DNA from 2 places in the Streptomyces sp. CA-181903 genome. Region 2 is predicted to be linked to the other one. Evidence: riboswitches for the same ligand, from Rfam matches in the RefSeq annotation. Region 2 holds a riboswitch; the other holds the start of a gene.
What was found. Region 2 has a riboswitch for glycine ahead of gcvT (glycine cleavage system aminomethyltransferase GcvT). Riboswitches for the same ligand answer to the same signal wherever they lie in the genome.
Positions count from the first base shown of each region.

Region 1: it holds a riboswitch for glycine, as region 2 does, so the genes downstream of both, gcvP (aminomethyl-transferring glycine dehydrogenase) here and gcvT (glycine cleavage system aminomethyltransferase GcvT) in region 2, are expected to answer to the same signal.

Region 1 covers NZ_JBNJLY010000001.1:1,017,798-1,026,504, reverse strand. The annotation lists gene ACQEVS_RS04370 (DUF881 domain-containing protein) at 1-884, shown strand, start outside; gene ACQEVS_RS04365 (FHA domain-containing protein) at 1,015-1,839, shown strand; gene ftsR (transcriptional regulator FtsR) at 1,898-2,683, shown strand; gene ACQEVS_RS04355 (bifunctional nuclease family protein) at 2,761-3,234, shown strand; partial or broken gene ACQEVS_RS04350 (MerR family transcriptional regulator) at 3,685-4,169, shown strand; gene ACQEVS_RS04345 (DNA polymerase IV) at 4,316-5,728, shown strand; gene ACQEVS_RS04340 (PRC-barrel domain-containing protein) at 5,883-6,263, opposite strand; glycine riboswitch at 6,455-6,576, shown strand; gene gcvP (aminomethyl-transferring glycine dehydrogenase) at 6,767-8,707, shown strand, end outside.
Region 2 covers NZ_JBNJLY010000001.1:5,275,558-5,284,264, forward strand. The annotation lists gene ACQEVS_RS23630 (hypothetical protein) at 1-129, shown strand, start outside; gene ACQEVS_RS23635 (L-serine ammonia-lyase) at 190-1,572, opposite strand; gene glyA (serine hydroxymethyltransferase) at 1,702-2,964, opposite strand; gene gcvH (glycine cleavage system protein GcvH) at 3,020-3,397, opposite strand; gene gcvT (glycine cleavage system aminomethyltransferase GcvT) at 3,483-4,634, opposite strand; glycine riboswitch at 4,793-4,911, opposite strand; gene ACQEVS_RS23655 (AAA family ATPase) at 5,130-5,960, shown strand; gene ACQEVS_RS23660 (enhanced serine sensitivity protein SseB C-terminal domain-containing protein) at 5,957-6,736, shown strand; gene ACQEVS_RS23665 (enhanced serine sensitivity protein SseB C-terminal domain-containing protein) at 6,862-7,617, shown strand; gene ACQEVS_RS23670 (ABC transporter permease) at 7,990-8,707, shown strand, end outside.

The sequences.
Region 1 (8,707 bases), 4.3 Mb from region 2:
ACACGCCCGGGCGGCCGGCGGAGCGGCCCGGCCGGGGAGAGCAGGATCGGAAGCCGTCCGCGCCGGGTGGTCCCGGGGCGGGGCCGGCCGGGGAACCGGAAGGTGCGGAGGATGCCGGCGGGGTGCCTGCGGCCGCCGCGCCGGAGCCGTCCGCCGAACCGCCCCTGACGGGGCGTCAACGGCTGGTGAAGGGCCTCTGGCCGCCCCGGTTCACCCGGGCCCAGCTGACCGTCGCCCTGCTGCTGTGCGTGCTGGGCCTGGGTCTGGCGATCCAGGTGCGCTCGAACAGCGAGAGCAGCGTGCTGCGGGGTGCGCGCCAGGAGGACCTGGTGCGGATCCTGGACGAACTCGACAACCGCACCAAGCGGCTGGAGGACGAGAAGCGGAAGCTGGAGGGCCAGCGTTCGGAGCTGGAGAGCAGCTCGAACCAGGCTGCCGAGGCCCGTAAGCAGACGGCGCAGAAGGAACAGCAGCTCGGCATCCTGGCGGGCACGGTCGCCGCCCAGGGGCCCGGCATCGTCCTCACGGTGAGCGACGGCAAGGGGGCGGTGGAGCCCGACATGCTGCTGGACGCCGTCCAGGAGCTGCGGGCGGCCGGCGCCGAGGCGATCCAGCTCAACGATGTCCGGGTGGCCGCCGACACATATTTCTCCGGTACCGCGGGGAAGGTGGAGATCGACGGCAAGAAGGTGTCGCAGCCTTACAAGTTCAAGGTCATCGGCAAGCCCGACGATCTGAAGCCCGCTCTCAACATCCCCGGTGGTGTGGTGCAGACTCTGCAGAAGGAGCAGGCCGGGGTCGACATCTCCCGGTCTGAGAAGATCGTTGTCGACGCCTTGCGTCCGGCGAAGCGGCCTGACTACGCTCGGTCGTCATCGCGGTGAGGCAGGCGAACGCAGGGGTCCTGCGGGGAGGGCGGGAAGTTGCGGGGGGTCGGCGCACCAAGACGGGGGTGCGTGATGGAAACTGTCCATCGGCCTTGGACGTTGTAAGGATGTCCAGGTCGGACGGTGTGTGCAGCGAGGTTTTGTCCTGCCCCACGGGCGGGTCTGTTTCGGTCAAGGGGAATCGCCCGTGAAGTTGTTTGCGAAGTTGTTCGGCAAGAGCTCCCGCCAGAGCGGCGGCGGTTCCGCGCGCCACCGGGCCCAGGGGCCGGTGGAAGGCGATGAGCGGGGCCAGGAGGGGCGCCCCCTCTTCCGCGACCAGGGGGATGCCCACGGGGGCCAGGGAGTTCCTCCAGGCGATCCCACGGCGACCGCGCGCATAGGTCTCGGTACGCCGATGTCGGGTGCGGGGGAAGGGGCTGCGTTGCCGGTCTGTACGAGGTGTGGTCATCGGAACGGCGAGAACAGCCGGTTCTGCTCCAACTGCGGTGCGCCGCTGCGGCCGGGTGCCGTCGCCGAGCGCGCCTCGGAGACCACGTCCACGATCTCCATCTCCGGTCTGGAGGCGTACGACTCCGAGACCACCGGGCAGACGCCCATCCCGTCGCTCTCCCCGGAGGCCCAGGCCGCCGTGGAGGCGCTGCCGCTGGGCTCGGCGCTGCTGGTCGTCCGGCGCGGTCCGAACTCGGGCAGCCGCTTCCTGCTGGACGGCGAGGTGACCACGGCGGGCCGCCACCCGCAGAGCGACATCTTCCTCGACGACGTCACGGTCTCGCGCCGGCACGTGGAGTTCCGGCGGGGCCAGGACGGCGGCTTCAGCGTCACGGACGTCGGCAGCCTCAACGGCACGTACGTGAACCGGGAGCAGATCGACTCGGTGGTGCTGTCGAACGGCGACGAGGTGCAGATCGGCAAGTACCGTCTGGTCTTCTTCGGCAGCCAGCGGGGCATCTGACCCCTCCCGGACCGCGTCCGGGGGGACAGCCGCCCGGGAGGACAGCAAGGGAAGGGCCATGCTTCAGACACCGTCGGTCGGTGCCGGTTCCTCCGGCACCGCCGGTGCGGAAGGCCGGCTGGTGAGCATCGGAACGGTGCTCAACCTGCTGCGCGAGGAGTTCCCCGAGGTCACCATCTCCAAGATCCGTTTCCTGGAGGCGGAGGGCCTGGTCGAGCCGCAGCGCACGCCGTCCGGATACCGCAAGTTCAGTACGGCGGACGTGGAGCGGCTCGCCCAGGTGCTGCGGATGCAGCGCGACCACTACCTGCCGCTGAAGGTCATCCGCGAGCACCTGGACGCGCTGGCCCGCGGCGAGCGCGTCCCGCTGCCCGCCCCCGGGCAGCCCCGGGACGGCCTCGACCTCGGGGAGCCGCCGGACGAAGGGCCCGAGGATCCGGCGGAGGCCGGCCCCGAGCCCGTTCCCGCCGGGCCCGGCGGCCGGATCGGCCGCGCCGAGCTGCTGGAGCTCACCGGGGTGACCGAGGGCGAGCTCGTGGAGTGGGAGTCGTACGGGCTGGTCGTCCCCCACCCGGACGGCGGATTCGGGGCCGATTCCGTGGCCGTCGCCCGCCTCGTCGCCGACCTGGGACGATTCGGGCTGGAACCGCGGCACCTGCGGGCCGTGAAGGCCGCGGCGGACCGCGAGGCGGGTCTGGTCGAACAGGTGGTCGCACCCCTGCGCAGGCACCGCAACCCGCAGACCAGGGCCCATGCCGAGGCCACCGCCCGGGAGCTCGCCGGACTGTCCGTCCGGTTGCACGCGGCGCTGGTCCGCTCCGCCCTCCAGCCGCGCGGACGGTGACCGTTTCGGCGGTGCGGACAGTGACCGAGGCGGGCCCCGACTACCCAAACCGGCCGAGCACGTCCTAGGGTTGCTGTGTGAACGAGCTCGATGTCGTGGGTGTCCGGGTGGAAATGCCCTCCAACCAACCGATCGTGCTCCTGCGCGAAGTGGGAGGCGACCGCTACCTCCCCATCTGGATCGGACCGGGGGAGGCGACGGCGATCGCCTTCGCCCAGCAGGGGATGGCTCCGGCCCGACCGCTGACCCACGACCTTTTCAAGGACGTGCTGGAGGCGGTGGGGCAGCAGCTCGCGGAGGTCCGCATCACGGACCTACGCGAAGGCGTCTTCTACGCGGAGCTGGTGTTCGCCAGCGGAGTCGAGGTCAGCGCCAGGCCGTCCGACGCCATAGCGCTGGCCCTGCGCACCGGAACGCCGATCTACGGCAGCGACGGGGTGCTGGACGACGCGGGGATCGCCATCCCGGACGAGCAGGAGGACGAGGTGGAGAAGTTCCGCGAGTTCCTCGACCAGATCTCGCCCGAGGACTTCGGTACCAACAGCCAGTGAGGCGGCCGGCGGTCCCCCGCGGCAGGCCCGCACAGGGCGTGCCCGGGGCCACGGCAGGGTATTCGAGTAGCCTTTCCCCCGCGGGGACACGTAAAACCACTCTCAGGGTGATTATCACTCGGCGTGCCGAGTGTGGCGATCGTTGACGCACCCCGAGCGACTGCCTACCGTCGAGAAGGCAGGTCAAGGACGGAGGTCGGCGTGAGAAGCACGGGCGACGGTACAGCGGTCGGCAGTCCGTATCCGCTGCACGGGGGATCGGTCGAACCGGTGACCCTCCCGCACAGCCTGAACGGTACGGGCGGTACGCCCGCCCACGGTCTGAGCGGCGTGGGGAGCGTGGGCGGCACCCCCGTTCCGGCGGCGGCGGTCACCGCTCAGCGCGGGCCCCGGGCCGGCGGCCCCAGGGACGCGGACGCCGGGGGCGGCGCGGCGGCCGGCACGGAGACCATCGGCTACCGCGGGCCCACCGCCTGCGCGGCGGCCGGCATCACCTACCGGCAGCTCGACTACTGGGCGCGCACGGGGCTCGTGGAGCCGAGCGTCCGGCCCGCGTACGGGTCCGGCAGCCAGCGGCTGTACAGCTTCCGGGACGTGGTGGTCCTCAAGATCGTCAAGCGGTTGCTGGACACCGGCGTCTCCCTGCAGAACATCCGCACCGCCGTGCAGCACCTGCGCTCCCGCGGCATGGCCGATCTGGCGCAGATGACGCTGATGAGCGACGGCGCGACGGTCTACGAGTGCGCGTCCCCCGATGAGGTCGTGGGGCTCCTCCAGGGGGCCAGGGCGTCTTCGGGATCGCCGTCGGGGTGGTCTGGCGGGACGTCGAGAGCGCGCTCGCGCAGTTGCACGGCGAGCGGGTGGACACCGGCGAGACGCTGATCGGCCACAATCCGGCGGACGAGCTGGCGCGGCGGCGCAACCGGGCCGGCTGAGGGCGGTCTTCGGACGTACGGAAGCGGGCCCGGGGTTGTTCCCCGGGCCCGCTTCCGTATGGCCGGGCATGGGTGTGACGCGGCGCGGTCGGGCTCGTCGTCGCACGTCAGCGCGATTGTCAGTGGTATGCGGGACCATTCGTGGTGTGAGAGGTTCACCGACGATCCTGCATCTCGACATGGACGCCTTCTACGCCTCGGTGGAGCAGGCGGCCAAGCCCAGCCTGCGCGGAAAGCCGGTCGTCGTGGGCGGCATCGGCCCGCGCGGCGTGGTGGCCACCGCGTCGTACGAGGCGCGGGTCTTCGGCGTGCACTCCGCCATGGCGACGGCCCAGGCCCGCCGGCTGTGTCCCAACGCGGCCTATCTGACCCCGCGCTTCAGCCTGTACCAGCAGGTGAGCGGCGTGGTCATGGGGCTGCTGGGAGAGCTGTCGCCGTTGGTGGAGCCGTTGAGCCTCGACGAGGCGTTCGTCGACCTGGAGGCGGGTGGCGTAGAGCCGGACTCGGCCGCCGTACGGGCGGTGGGGGAGCGGCTGCGCAGGGACATCCTGGCGGCGACGGGGGTCAGCGGGTCGGTGGGCCTCGCCGGGTCCAAGATGCTGGCCAAGATCGCTTCTGAGCAGGCGAAGCCGGACGGGCTGGTCGTCATCGAGCCGGGCACGGAGTTGGAGCTGCTGGGGCCGATGTCGGTGCGGACGATCCCGGGCGTCGGGCCCGCCACCGCGGAGACGCTGCGGCGCGCGGGCATCCACACGGTGGCCGAGACGGCCGAGGCGGGGGAGGCGGAACTGGTGCGGCTGCTGGGCAAGGCGCACGGGGCCGGGCTGTACGCCCTGGCGACGGGCCGTGACGACCGGCCCGTCGTGGCCGAGCGGGACGCGAAGTCCGTCTCCGTGGAGGACACCTTCGCCGAGGACCTGACCGACCGGACGCGTGTGCAGCTGGAGCTCGCGCGTCTCGCCGACCGCTGCGTCCGGCGGCTGCGTGCGGCCGGGCGGTCGGGGCGGACGGTCGTCATCAAGGTGCGGCGCTACGACTTCTCGACGCTGACACGCTCCGAGACGCTCCGGGGGCCCACGGACGACCCGGCCGTGGTTCGGGAGGCGGCTGCCCGGTTGCTGGAGGGGGTTGACACTACGGCGGGGGTGCGGCTGTTGGGGGTGGGGGTGAGCGGGCTCGCGGATTACACGCAGGAGGATTTGTTCGCGCAGGCGCAGGCGCAGGCGTTGGCCGCGGAGGCGGCTGCGGGTGATGGAGGACTCCCGGATGCCGAGGGGGCGCCCGAGGCGCGGGCTGACGACGACGCGTCGCCGGCCCGGCGGTGGCTGCCAGGGCTGGACGTGGTGCATCGGGAGCTCGGCCGGGGATGGGTGCAGGGGAGCGGACTCGGGCGGGTCACCGTGCGGTTCGAGGAGCCCTGGTCGGTGGCTCCGGGGCGGGTGCGGACGTTCACCGTCGACGACCCTGATCTGGAGCCGGCGGAGCCGGTGCCGCTGATACGGCCGGCGGTGGGGGAGGGGGCGCCGGCCGGTGGCGTGGCCGCCGCGTCGGGGCGGTGAGGGCGCGCTGCCGCGCTTGGAGCGCCCCGGTCCCTCCCTTTCACCGTTTCTTGCGGGGGGCGGGCCCCCGCCCCCCAACGCGCCTGCGGTGCGCGTCCTCGGGCCGGACGGGCCGTGGCGGCCCGCCCGACCCGGAGGCCGCGGGGCACTTCGGTCAGTGCCCGCCCGGCTCGTCGTCGTCCCGCTCCCACCCGCCTGTCCCGGCCGCGGGCGTTTCCGGGCCCGGCAAGGGCATGCGGTAGTGGTGGTAGAGACGGAGTTCCTGTTCGGGGGAGAGATGGCGGCCCACGCCCAGGTCGGGGGCCGTTCTGATGAGGGTTCGGTCGTAGGGGATGCGCAGGGACTCGTCGACGACCTCGCTCGGTTCCAGGGGGACGAACGCGTCGCGGCCGAACAGGCCGGTGCGTACGGCCGCCCACTCGGGTTCGCCGGTGGCGTCGTCGAGGTAGACCTCGTCCACGGTGCCGATCTTCGCGCCGTCGCGGTCGTACGCTTTGCGGCCGATCAGGGTCCGAGGATCGATATCCGACTGCATCTGTCCTCCCGGGAGTCACTTCCGTCCCCTCTCTGTCCCCTAATTTCCCCGGAAGACCCTCCCCAAAGCTCGGGAAACCCTCGGGTGGCGAGATAAGCCGCCAATCAGGAGTAATGGGGGAGCGTGCGGAAAAGCACCGCTCGGAGAGATCCGCCGTCGGCATTGCCGCTGGTAGGCTGGCGATTGGCTGTGGACCCCGCGCGGGAGAGTCCCCCAGAAGCCGGACGGGCATTGGCCCCGACGGATTCGACGGGGGCGCCGAAGGAGCAAATCCTCCCCGGAATCTCTCAGGCACACGTACCGCGCGGACGAGGTCACTCTGGAAAGCAGGGCGGGCACCGGACCGGGCACCACGCCGAGCCCCTCCTCACCGACGGTGAAAGCCGGGTCGCGTCACAAGGGCCCGGTGAAGCTCTCAGGTCGAGATGACAGAGGGGGAGGCCGTCCGGGTACCCGCGCCGTGGTACCCCTCGCAGGTCGCAATGACCAGGAGGCCCCCGCAGATGACCGCCCACCGCATCGCCCTCTCCGACCTGGAGCGCGGCACTCCCTTCGCCGGCCGCCACATAGGCCCCGACAGCGAGGCTCAGGCGAAGATGCTCGCCCATGTCGGCTTCGGCTCGCTGGACGAACTCACCGCCGCCGCCGTGCCGGACGTGATCAAGAGCGCCGAGGCGCTCCGGCTGCCCGCGCCCCGCGGCGAGGCCGAGGTGATCGCCGAACTGCGCGGTCTCGCGGACCGCAACCAGGTGCTCGTGCCCATGATCGGGCTCGGCTACCACGGCACGTTCACCCCGCCGGTGATCCTCCGCAACGTCATGGAGAACCCCGCCTGGTACACGGCGTACACCCCGTACCAGCCGGAGATCTCCCAGGGCCGGCTGGAGGCCCTGCTGAACTTCCAGACCGTCGTCGCCGATCTCACCGGGCTGCCCACCTCCGGCGCGTCCCTGCTCGACGAGGGCACCGCAGCCGCCGAGGCGATGGCGCTCGCGCGGCGCGTGGGCAAGGTGAAGGACGGGGTGTTCCTCGTCGACGCCGACGCGCTGCCGCAGACCGTGGCCGTCATCGAGACGCGTGCCGAGCCGACCGGTGTCGAGGTCGTCGTCGCCGATCTCTCGGCCGGCATCCCGGACGAGATCGCCGAGCGCGGCGTCTTCGGTGTGCTGCTCCAGTACCCGGGTGCCTCCGGTGCCGTCCGCGACCCGCGGCCGGTCATCGAGCGGGCGCACGAGCTGGGTGCGATCGTCACCGTCGCCGCCGACCTGCTGGCGCTGACGCTGCTCACGCCGCCCGGCGAGCTGGGCGCCGACATCGCCGTCGGTACCAGCCAGCGGTTCGGTGTGCCGATGGGCTTCGGCGGGCCGCACGCCGGCTACATGGCCGTCCGTGAGCAGTACGCGCGCAGCCTGCCGGGCCGCCTCGTCGGTGTCTCCGTCGACGCGGACGGCGACAAGGCGTACCGCCTGGCCCTCCAGACCCGCGAGCAGCACATCCGCCGCGAGAAGGCCACCAGCAACATCTGCACCGCGCAGGTCCTGCTGGCCGTCATGGCCGGGATGTACGCCGTCTACCACGGGCCCGACGGGCTGACGGGCATCGCCCGCCGCGTCCACCGGTACGCCACGCTGCTCGCCGAGGGGCTGCGGGCCGGCGGCGTCGAGGTCGTGCACGGCGCGTACTTCGACACCGTCACCGCGCGGGTGCCGGGCCGGGCGGACGAGATCGTCGCCGCCGCCTTGGAGCGGGGCGTCAACCTGCGCCGGACGGACGCCGACACCGTCGGCATCGCCTGCGACGAGACCACCACCCGTGAGCACCTGGCCGCCGTCTGGGCCGCGTTCGGGGTGGACGCCGACGTCGAGGCGCTGGACGCCGGTACCGCCGACGCGCTCCCCGAGGGGCTGCTGCGCCGCTCCGACTTCCTCACCCACCCGGTCTTCCACCAGCACCGCTCCGAGACCGCGATGCTGCGCTACCTGCGCCGCCTCGCCGACCGGGACTACGCGCTGGACCGGGGCATGATCCCGCTGGGTTCGTGCACCATGAAGCTCAACGCGACGACCGAGATGGAGCCGGTCACCTGGCCGGAGTTCGGGGCGCTGCACCCGTTCGCCCCGGCGGAGCAGGCGGAGGGCTACCTCACGCTCATCCGTGAGCTGGAGGAGCGGCTGGCCGAGGTCACCGGCTACGACAAGGTCTCGCTCCAGCCCAACGCCGGGTCGCAGGGCGAGCTGGCCGGCCTGCTGGCCGTCCGCGCCTTCCACCGCGCCAACGGCGACGAGCAGCGGACCGTGTGCCTCATCCCGTCCTCCGCGCACGGCACCAACGCGGCCAGCGCCGTGATGGCCGGCATGCGCGTCGTCGTGGTGAAGACGGGCGAGGACGGCGAGGTCGACGCCGACGACCTGCGCGCCAAGATCGAGAAGCACCGCGACGAGCTG
Region 2 (8,707 bases):
GCGAACCCGTTCCACTGGGTGGCGGCCAAGCTGGTCCACGGCGGGCGGGCGCTCACCCTCTACGTCTCGGCCGCGGCGGTCGAGACGGCCCGGACGGCCCGGCTCGAACACCGGCGGGTGCACGCCTGACGGCCGCAACGGCGGCGCCCCGCCCGGGAGTCCGGGCGGGGCGCTCGCGAGGTCGGGGGCTCAGCACTCGATGACGTTGACCGCCAGCCCGCCCCGGGCCGTCTCCTTGTACTTGACCTTCATGTCGGCGCCGGTCTCCTTCATGGTCTTGATGACCTTGTCGAGGGAGACGTGGTGCCGGCCGTCGCCGCGCAGGGCCATGCGGGCGGCCGTGACGGCCTTCGCCGCGGCCATGCCGTTGCGCTCGATGCAGGGGATCTGCACCAGGCCGCCGACCGGGTCGCAGGTGAGGCCGAGGTTGTGCTCCATGCCGATCTCGGCCGCGTTCTCGACCTGCTCGGGGGAGCCGCCCATGACCTCGGCGAGGCCGCCGGAGGCCATGGAGCAGGCCGAGCCGACCTCGCCCTGGCAGCCGACCTCGGCGCCGGAGATGGAGGCGTTCTCCTTGAAGAGCATGCCGATCGCGCCCGCGGCGAGCAGGAAGCGGACGACGCCCTCCTCGTCCGCGCCGGGCACGAAGTTCATGTAGTAGTGGAGGACGGCCGGGATGATGCCGGCGGCGCCGTTGGTGGGCGCGGTGACGACCCGGCCGCCGGCCGCGTTCTCCTCGTTGACCGCCATCGCGTAGACGGTGATCCACTCCATCGCGCGGGCCTGCGCGTCGCCCTCGGCACGCAGCTGGCGCGACGTGCTCGCGGCGCGGCGGCGGACCTTGAGGCCGCCGGGGAGGATGCCCTCCCGGGACATGCCGCGGCTGACGCACGCCTGCATGACGCGCCAGATCTCCAGCAGGCCGGCCCGGATCTCGTCCTCGGTGCGCCACGCCTTCTCGTTCTCCATCATCATCGCGGAGATCGACAGGCCGGATTCGCGGGACATCCGCAGCAGCTCGTCGCCGGTGCGGAAGGGGTACTTCAGGACGGTGTCGTCGGGGACGATCCGGTCGGCGCCGACCGCGTCCTCGTCCACCACGAAGCCGCCGCCGACCGAGTAGTAGGTCTTCTCCAGCAGGGGCGCGCCGCTCTCGTCGTAGGCGAAGAGGGTCATGCCGTTGGCGTGGTACGGCAGGGCGCGGCGGCGGTGCAGGATCAGCTGGGTGGAGGCGTCGAAGTCGATCTCGTGGGCCGAGCCGATCTCGGTGCCGAGGAGGCGCAGGCGCTTGGTGGTGCGGATGCGCTCCACCTCGTCGTCGGCGATCTCGACGTCGACGGTGCGCGGCGAGTGGCCCTCCAGGCCGAGCAGGACGGCCTTGGGCGTCCCGTGGCCGTGCCCGGTGGCGCCGAGGGAGCCGAAGAGCTCCGCGCGCACCGAGGCGGTCTGGGCGAGCAGGCCGTCCTTCTTCAGGCGGCCCACGAACATCCGGGCGGCGCGCATCGGGCCGACCGTGTGGGAGCTGGACGGGCCTATGCCGATCGAGAAGAGATCGAATACGGAGATGGCCACGGTGGCAGCTCCTTGGGTCGGGGGTGGTACGAGGGGGTTTACGGCTGTGCGTGACGTGGTGCGGGGCACCGCGCTCACCACCAGTGTGCGCGATGCCCCGTACAACCCGGTAAAACCGGAGGTCCGGTCCTACTTCAGGCCGGGGTACAGCGGGTGCTTGTCCGCCAGCGCGGTGACGCGGGCGCGCAGCGCCGGGGCGTCGTACTCGGGCTTCAGGGCCTCCGCGATGACGTCCGCGACCTCGCGGAAGTCCTCGGTGGTGAAGCCGCGGGTGGCCAGCGCCGGGGTGCCGATCCGCAGGCCCGAGGTGACCATCGGGGGACGCGGGTCGTTCGGGACGGCGTTGCGGTTGACCGTGATGCCGACCTCGTGGAGGCGGTCCTCGGCCTGCTGGCCGTCCAGCTGGGAGTGGCGCAGGTCGACGAGGACCAGGTGCACGTCCGTGCCGCCGGACAGGACGGAGACGCCGTGCTCCTTGACGTCGTCCTGGACCAGGCGCTCGGCCAGGATCTTCGCGCCCTCCAGCGTGCGCTGCTGGCGCTCCTTGAACTCCTCGCTGGCCGCGACCTTGAAGGAGACCGCCTTGGCCGCGATCACGTGCTCCAGCGGACCGCCCTGCTGACCGGGGAAGACCGCCGAGTTGATCTTCTTGGCGAGCTCGGCCGTGGAGAGGATCACACCGCCGCGCGGACCGCCGAGGGTCTTGTGCGTGGTGGTGGTGACGACGTGCGCGTGCGGCACCGGGGAGGGGTGCAGCCCGGCGGCGACCAGGCCCGCGAAGTGGGCCATGTCGACCATCAGGTACGCGCCGACCTCGTCGGCGATCCGGCGGAAGGCCGCGAAGTCCAGCTGCCGCGGGTAGGCGGACCAGCCGGCGATGATCAGCTTGGGGCGGTGCTCCTTGGCGAGGCGCTCGACCTCCTCCATGTCGACCAGGTTGGTCTGCTCGTCGACGTGGTAGGCGACCACGTCGTAGAGCTTGCCCGAGAAGTTGATCTTCATGCCGTGGGTCAGGTGCCCGCCGTGGGCGAGGTTCAGACCCAGGATCGTGTCGCCCGGCTTCAGCAGCGCGAACATCGCCGCGGCGTTGGCCTGGGCGCCCGAGTGCGGCTGCACGTTGGCGGCCTCGGCGCCGAACAGCGCCTTGATCCGGTCGATGGCGATCTGCTCGACGACGTCGACGTGCTCGCAGCCGCCGTAGTAGCGGCGGCCCGGGTAGCCCTCGGCGTACTTGTTGGTGAGGACCGAGCCCTGGGCCTCCATGACCGCGACCGGAGCGAAGTTCTCCGAGGCGATCATTTCCAGCGTGGACTGCTGACGGTGGAGTTCGGCGTCGACGGCGGCGGCGACGTCGGGGTCGAGCTCATGGAGGGAGCTGTTCAGAAGCGACATGAGTTCTTCCTGGCGGGAGGGGCCGGGAGGGGCCGGGGGAAGGCGGGACGCGGGGTCAGCCGGCGAAGTCCGTGTACGCGTCGGCGGTCAGCAGCTCCGCCGGCTCGTCCGTGATCTTCACCTTGAACAGCCAGCCGCCCTCGAAGGGGGCGGAGTTCACCAGCGAGGGGTCGTCCACGACGTCCTGGTTGGCCTCGACGACCTCGCCCGTGACGGGGGCGAAGAGGTCGCTGACCGACTTGGTGGACTCCAGCTCACCGCAGGTCTCGCCTGCGGTGATGGTGTCGCCGACGGCCGGGAGCTGGGCGTAGACGACGTCGCCGAGCGCGTTGGCGGCGAACTCGGTGATACCCACCGTCGCCACACCGTTCTCATCCGTGGCCGACAGCCACTCGTGCTCCTTGGTGTAGCGGAGGTGCTGGGGGTTGCTCATGGGTCGATTCTCCTGTACGCGGATGGATGCTCGTGCAAGGGGTCTTGACAGGTGAGACAGAAGACGGCGGGGACGGCGGGCGGGCTCAGTGCTCCCGCTTGTAGAACGGCAGGGCGACGACCTCGTACGGCTCGTGGCTGCCGCGGATGTCCACCGCGACCCCGGCCGTGCCGGGGGCGGCGTGGGCCGCGTCCACGTAGGCGATGGCGATCGGCTTGCCGAGCGTGGGGGAGGGGGCGCCCGAGGTGACCTCGCCGATGACCGCGCCCGAGGCGGCGTCCACCACCGGGTAGCCGGCCCGCGGCACCCGCCGCCCGGCCGCCACCAGGCCCACCAGCTTGCGCGGCGGGGCGTCCGCGGCGCGCTCGGCGGCGGCCTCCAGCGCCGCGCGCCCCACGAAGTCGCCGGGCTTGTCGAACTTGACGACGCGGCCGAGCCCGGCGTCGAACGGCGTGGTCGCGGTGGTCAGCTCGTGCCCGTACAGCGGCATGCCCGCCTCCAGGCGGAGCGTGTCCCGGCAGGACAGGCCGCACGGCACCAGACCGGCGTCCGCGCCCGCCTCGGTGAGCGCCTGCCACAGCTTCTCCGCGTCGGCGGGGGCGACGAACAGCTCGAAGCCGTCCTCGCCGGTGTAGCCGGTGCGGGCGATCAGCGCCGGGACGCCGGCGACCGTGCCGGGCAGGCCCGCGTAGTACTTCAGGCCGTCCAGGTCGGCGTCGGTGACCGACTTCAGGATGGCGGGGGAGGCCGGGCCCTGGACGGCGAGCAGCGCGTAGTTCTCGCGGTCGTCGCGCACCTCGGCCTCGAAGCCCGCGGCCCGCTCGGTGAGCGCGTCCAGCACGACCTGGGCGTTGGAGGCGTTGGCGACGACCATGTACTCCTGGTCCGCCAGCCGGTAGACGATCAGGTCGTCCAGGATGCCGCCGCGCTCGTCGCAGATCATCGTGTAGCGGGCACGGCCGGGCTTCAGCGCGGAGAGGTTGCCCACCAGGGCGTGGTCCAGGGCCTGGCCGGCCTGCGGACCCGTAAGGGTGATCTCGCCCATGTGCGAGAGGTCGAACAGACCGGCGCGGGTGCGGACGGCCACGTGCTCGTCGCGCTCGCTCCCGTAGCGGAGGGGCATGTCCCAGCCGGCGAAGTCGGTCATCGTCGCGCCCAGGGCGCGGTGCAGCGCGTCGAGCGCGGTACGACGCGGGGCGGCGGTCTCTGAGGGCTGTGAGGTCTCTGCGGCAGACATGATCAAGGCTCCCGGGCAGCGGTCGCGAGGACGCGGGGACGTCGAAGGACGGCCTCCCCATCTGTCATCGGAACCTGAGAGGTTCACCGGGAGCCCCGGAGGGCACGCGGCTTGCACCTTGGGTGGGACCGCCGGGCGGTCCGCTTTTCAGATCTGCCTCACCCTGCGCGGTACGGGGCCTGAGAGATTCAAGGGAGGAACTTGCTCCTTCGGCGCCCGGCATGCGGCGTGCCGCGGTGCGGCAGGCACATGGCCGGAACTCTCCCGCGCGGATTCGAGCGGCCGGTATGCAGTTGTACGCAGGTGCGCGTGTACGCAGGTGGTCGTGCTCTTGGCGCGCACATCATTGCACGTACGGGCGTGCGATGGACCGTTCGGAGCCCATCGCATTGGATTACTTTTCCTTTACTCCGTCCGTATGCGGGTGGGGTACACCGTGGGCACCGGGCGAGGGAGCGGCGGGGCCGCGCGGCGGCGGACGAGGACGGGGGAGCGGTGCGAACGGGCGGCCGGAGGGACGCGGCGGATGCGGCGCGGGCGGCACGGGCGGAGCGGGCCGTCGGGGCGCGGGCGCGCGACCTGCGCGGGGCGGTGCCGGCCGTGACGGAGCTGCGCTGCCGCGCCGGGGACCTGCTGGTCGTCTCCGGCCTGCCCGGCGCCGGGAAGTCCACCCTGATGCGACGGGTCGTGCCCGCCCTCGACGGCCGCGGCGACCCCGTGCGCCGCGTCGACTCGCAGGATTCCCGGGCCCGCCTGGAGCGCCGGCTGCGCGCCCTGCCCGTACGGCTCCCGTACGGCGCCTACCGCCCCCTCGCGCGCCTCGCGCACTACGCCCGCCTGTGGCGCGCCCTGCGCTCCGGCGCGAGCCTCGTCGTGCACGACTGCGGGCAGCGAGCCTGGGTCCGCCGGCTGCTGGCCCGCGAGGCGCGCCGGCGCGGGACCGCGCTGCACGTCCTGTTGCTCGCCGTCGAGCCCGGGACCGCGCTCGCCGGGCAGCGGGCCCGGGGACGGACGGTCTCCCGGGCCGCGTTCGGGCGCCACCGCCGCGCCATGGAGCGGCTGGTCGCGGCGACGGCGGCGGGCCGCTCGCCGAAGGGCGCGGCGAGCGTGTTCCTGCTCGACCGCCCGGCCGCGGCGGCCCTGCGGACGATCACCTTCGCGGGGCCGGGCGCGGCGGGACCGCCCGTCACCGAGCCCGCCCCCGCCGCCCCCCTCGCGCGGCGGCCGCCTCCTCGCCCGGCCGGTACGCCCCTCCCGCCCCCTGACGGGGAGTCGGCCGTTAAGGTGCGGGTGCGAGCGCGACGAGATCGTGGGGAGAACGGATGAGCGGCCCCGAGCTGCACGGCACAAAGCGGGTCCGGGGCGAGGCGCCCGGCTGGCCCGCCAACGAACTGGAGGAGACCCTCGCCGCCTGCGCGGGCGTCCCCGGCACCGGCGAGCGCGTCGTCGAGGCGCTCGGCCGCAGCGAGGTCTGGATACCCCTGCCCAAGGGCGGCGGCCCCGACAGCCGCGACCTCGACCTGCCCACCATCGAGCTCGGCGGCGCCGCGTTCGTGCCGGTGTTCAGCTCCGAGGAGCAGTTCCGCCGCGTCGTCGGCGACCACATGGCCCACGCGGTCGCCCCCGCCGTGGAGTTCGCCCGCGGCCTGCCCCCGCAGGTGGGCATCGTCGTCAACCCCGAGGGCACGGTCGGCGCGCCGCTGCCGCCCGCCGCCGTCGCCGAGCTCTGCCGGGCCGGCCGGCTGCGGCTGGAGGGCGAGCCCACCGGCGGCCGGGTGCGCCTGCACGAGCCCTACTGGCAGGACGAGCCCACCGCCTTCCTGGCCGCCGCGGGCCTGGAGTTCACCGCCGCCCGCGCCGTGCGCACCGCCCGCCGCGCCCTGGCGAGCGTCGAGGGCGGCCCGCCGGAGCTCTTCGTCGGCGTGGAGCTCGACCTCCCCGACGACGACAGCCGCGCCGCCGCCGTGGCCGCGCTGGGCCGCGCCCTGGGCTCCGCCCCCGTCCCCTGGCCGGTCCGCACGGTCTTCCTCGACGTCACCCGCGACCCGGTCGCCGACTGGATGCGGGACCGCGTCGCACCGTTCTACGACCGTGACCGGTGACTGCTCCCCTGCATGCCGCCCCGGCCTCGTAAGCTGGTTGGACGACCGTACGGGAGGCGCGACCGCGCCGTGAGGCAGGGGGCGGACGCGACGCGAGCGTCCGCCGGGAGAAGGGGCGGGATCAGGTGAGCGCGGGCGCGGAGAGCGGCGTGGAGCAGGTGCTGCGCCAAGTGGCGCCCGGGCGGTACGACGTCTACGAATCGCTGCTGCGCGCCGTCGCCGACGGCCGGCTGTGGATGCTGCTCTGGCACGGCCGGCCCGGCTCGCCCGACGCCCAGTACGGGAACATGGAGGTCGACGGCCTCGGCTACGCCCCGTGCGTCACCTCCGAGCGCGAGCTCGCCGCCAGCGGCTGGAACCGCGCCCACGAGGTCGTCACCGGCCGCTCCCTCGCCGCCTCCCTCTACCCCGGCCGCTGGGGCCTGTGGCTCAACCCGCACGCCCCCGGCGGCGGCGTCGGCATCCCCTGGCTCGACCTGCGCCGCATCGCCGGCGGCCTGGACCGGCTGCCCGCGGGCCCCCTCCAGATCAGCGAACCCACCGTCGACATCGCCCGGTTCTACGCCCTGCTCGCCCAGCACGCCCAGCGCACGCCGGCCGTCCGGGCACTGCGCCGCGCCTGGGTGCAGCCGGCGATCGGCGCCGCGTACCTGGCGATCGGCCTCGACCTGTACGACACCTCGCCGCCCGCCGTGGAGTCCGTCCGGGCGATGATGCAGCAGGTGGTGGCCGTGGTGCCGGAGGGGCTGCCGGTGTCCACGGTGGCGATGTCGGACGAGTTCGACCCGGTGGCCCTGTGGATGCGCGCCCACGCCCGCCCGTTCTACGGCCACGCAGCCCCGAGCGGCGCGGCGGCGCCGGGGTACGGGTACCCGCACTAGCGCACCCCGGGCACGCCTTCCCGCGACACGCGCGTCCCCCGCGACGGAATCGCACCCGGGCGCCGCGGGTGACGGACGAGGCGCCCGTCCGCTGCCGTTTCCCCTGCTGAGCGTCAACCCCCGTCCGTATAACGGAACCTCGCATCGCACATCACGGTTGCGCATCCATTGGTTGCCAGGTCTGGCGGGTGATCGTGAACGCGTTGAAGACTCCCGAGCCAAGGACCCGCAGGTCCGGTGTACGACCAGCTCCGCTTGTACTTCCCGCACCACAGCACCGCACAGCACCGCATGTGTCAGTGATGGTCGACCTGCCGCCCCCGGGCGGCCGGCGGAGGCCGGTTCCCCCGGCCGAGAGGGGTCCAGCGAACGATGACGGCACCACTCCCCGAGACGAGCGCGACCGGGACCGCGACCGTCGTCGCCGACGCGGAACTCCCGGTCCCGGGCACGACGATCGAGGGCCGCTCCCCGTGGCGCATCGCCTGGACACGGCTCAAGCGCGACAAACTGGCCCTCGCCGGCGGGATCGTGGTCCTGCTGCTCATCCTGGTCGCGATCTTCGCCCCGCTGATCGTGGACCTGCTGGGCCACCCGCCGAACGAGTACCACGAGGACCAGATCGACCCCCTCTTCGGCACCCCGAAGGGCTCATGGGGCGGCATCAACGGGGACTTCCTGTTCGGCGTCGAGCCGGTCAACGGCCGGGACGTCTTCAGCCGGGTCGTCTACGGCGCCCGGGTCTCCCTCCTCGTCGCCTTCCTCGCGGCCGTGGTCGCCGTGGTGATCGGCACCGTCCTGGGCATCATCGCCGGCTACTTCGGCGGCTGGGTGGACACCGTGGTGAGCCGGGTGATGGACGCGCTGCTGGCCTTCCCGCAGCTGCTCTTCATCATCGCGCTGATCTCCGTCGTCCCCAACGAGCTCTGGGGACTGACCGGTTCGGGCGTCCGGATGGCCGTCCTCATCGCGGTGATCGGCTTCTTCGGCTGGCCCTACGTGGGGCGCATCGTGCGCGGGCAGACGCTCTCGCTGAGAGAGCGCGAGTACGTGGAGGCGGCGCGCAGCCTGGGCGCCGGCCGGACGTACA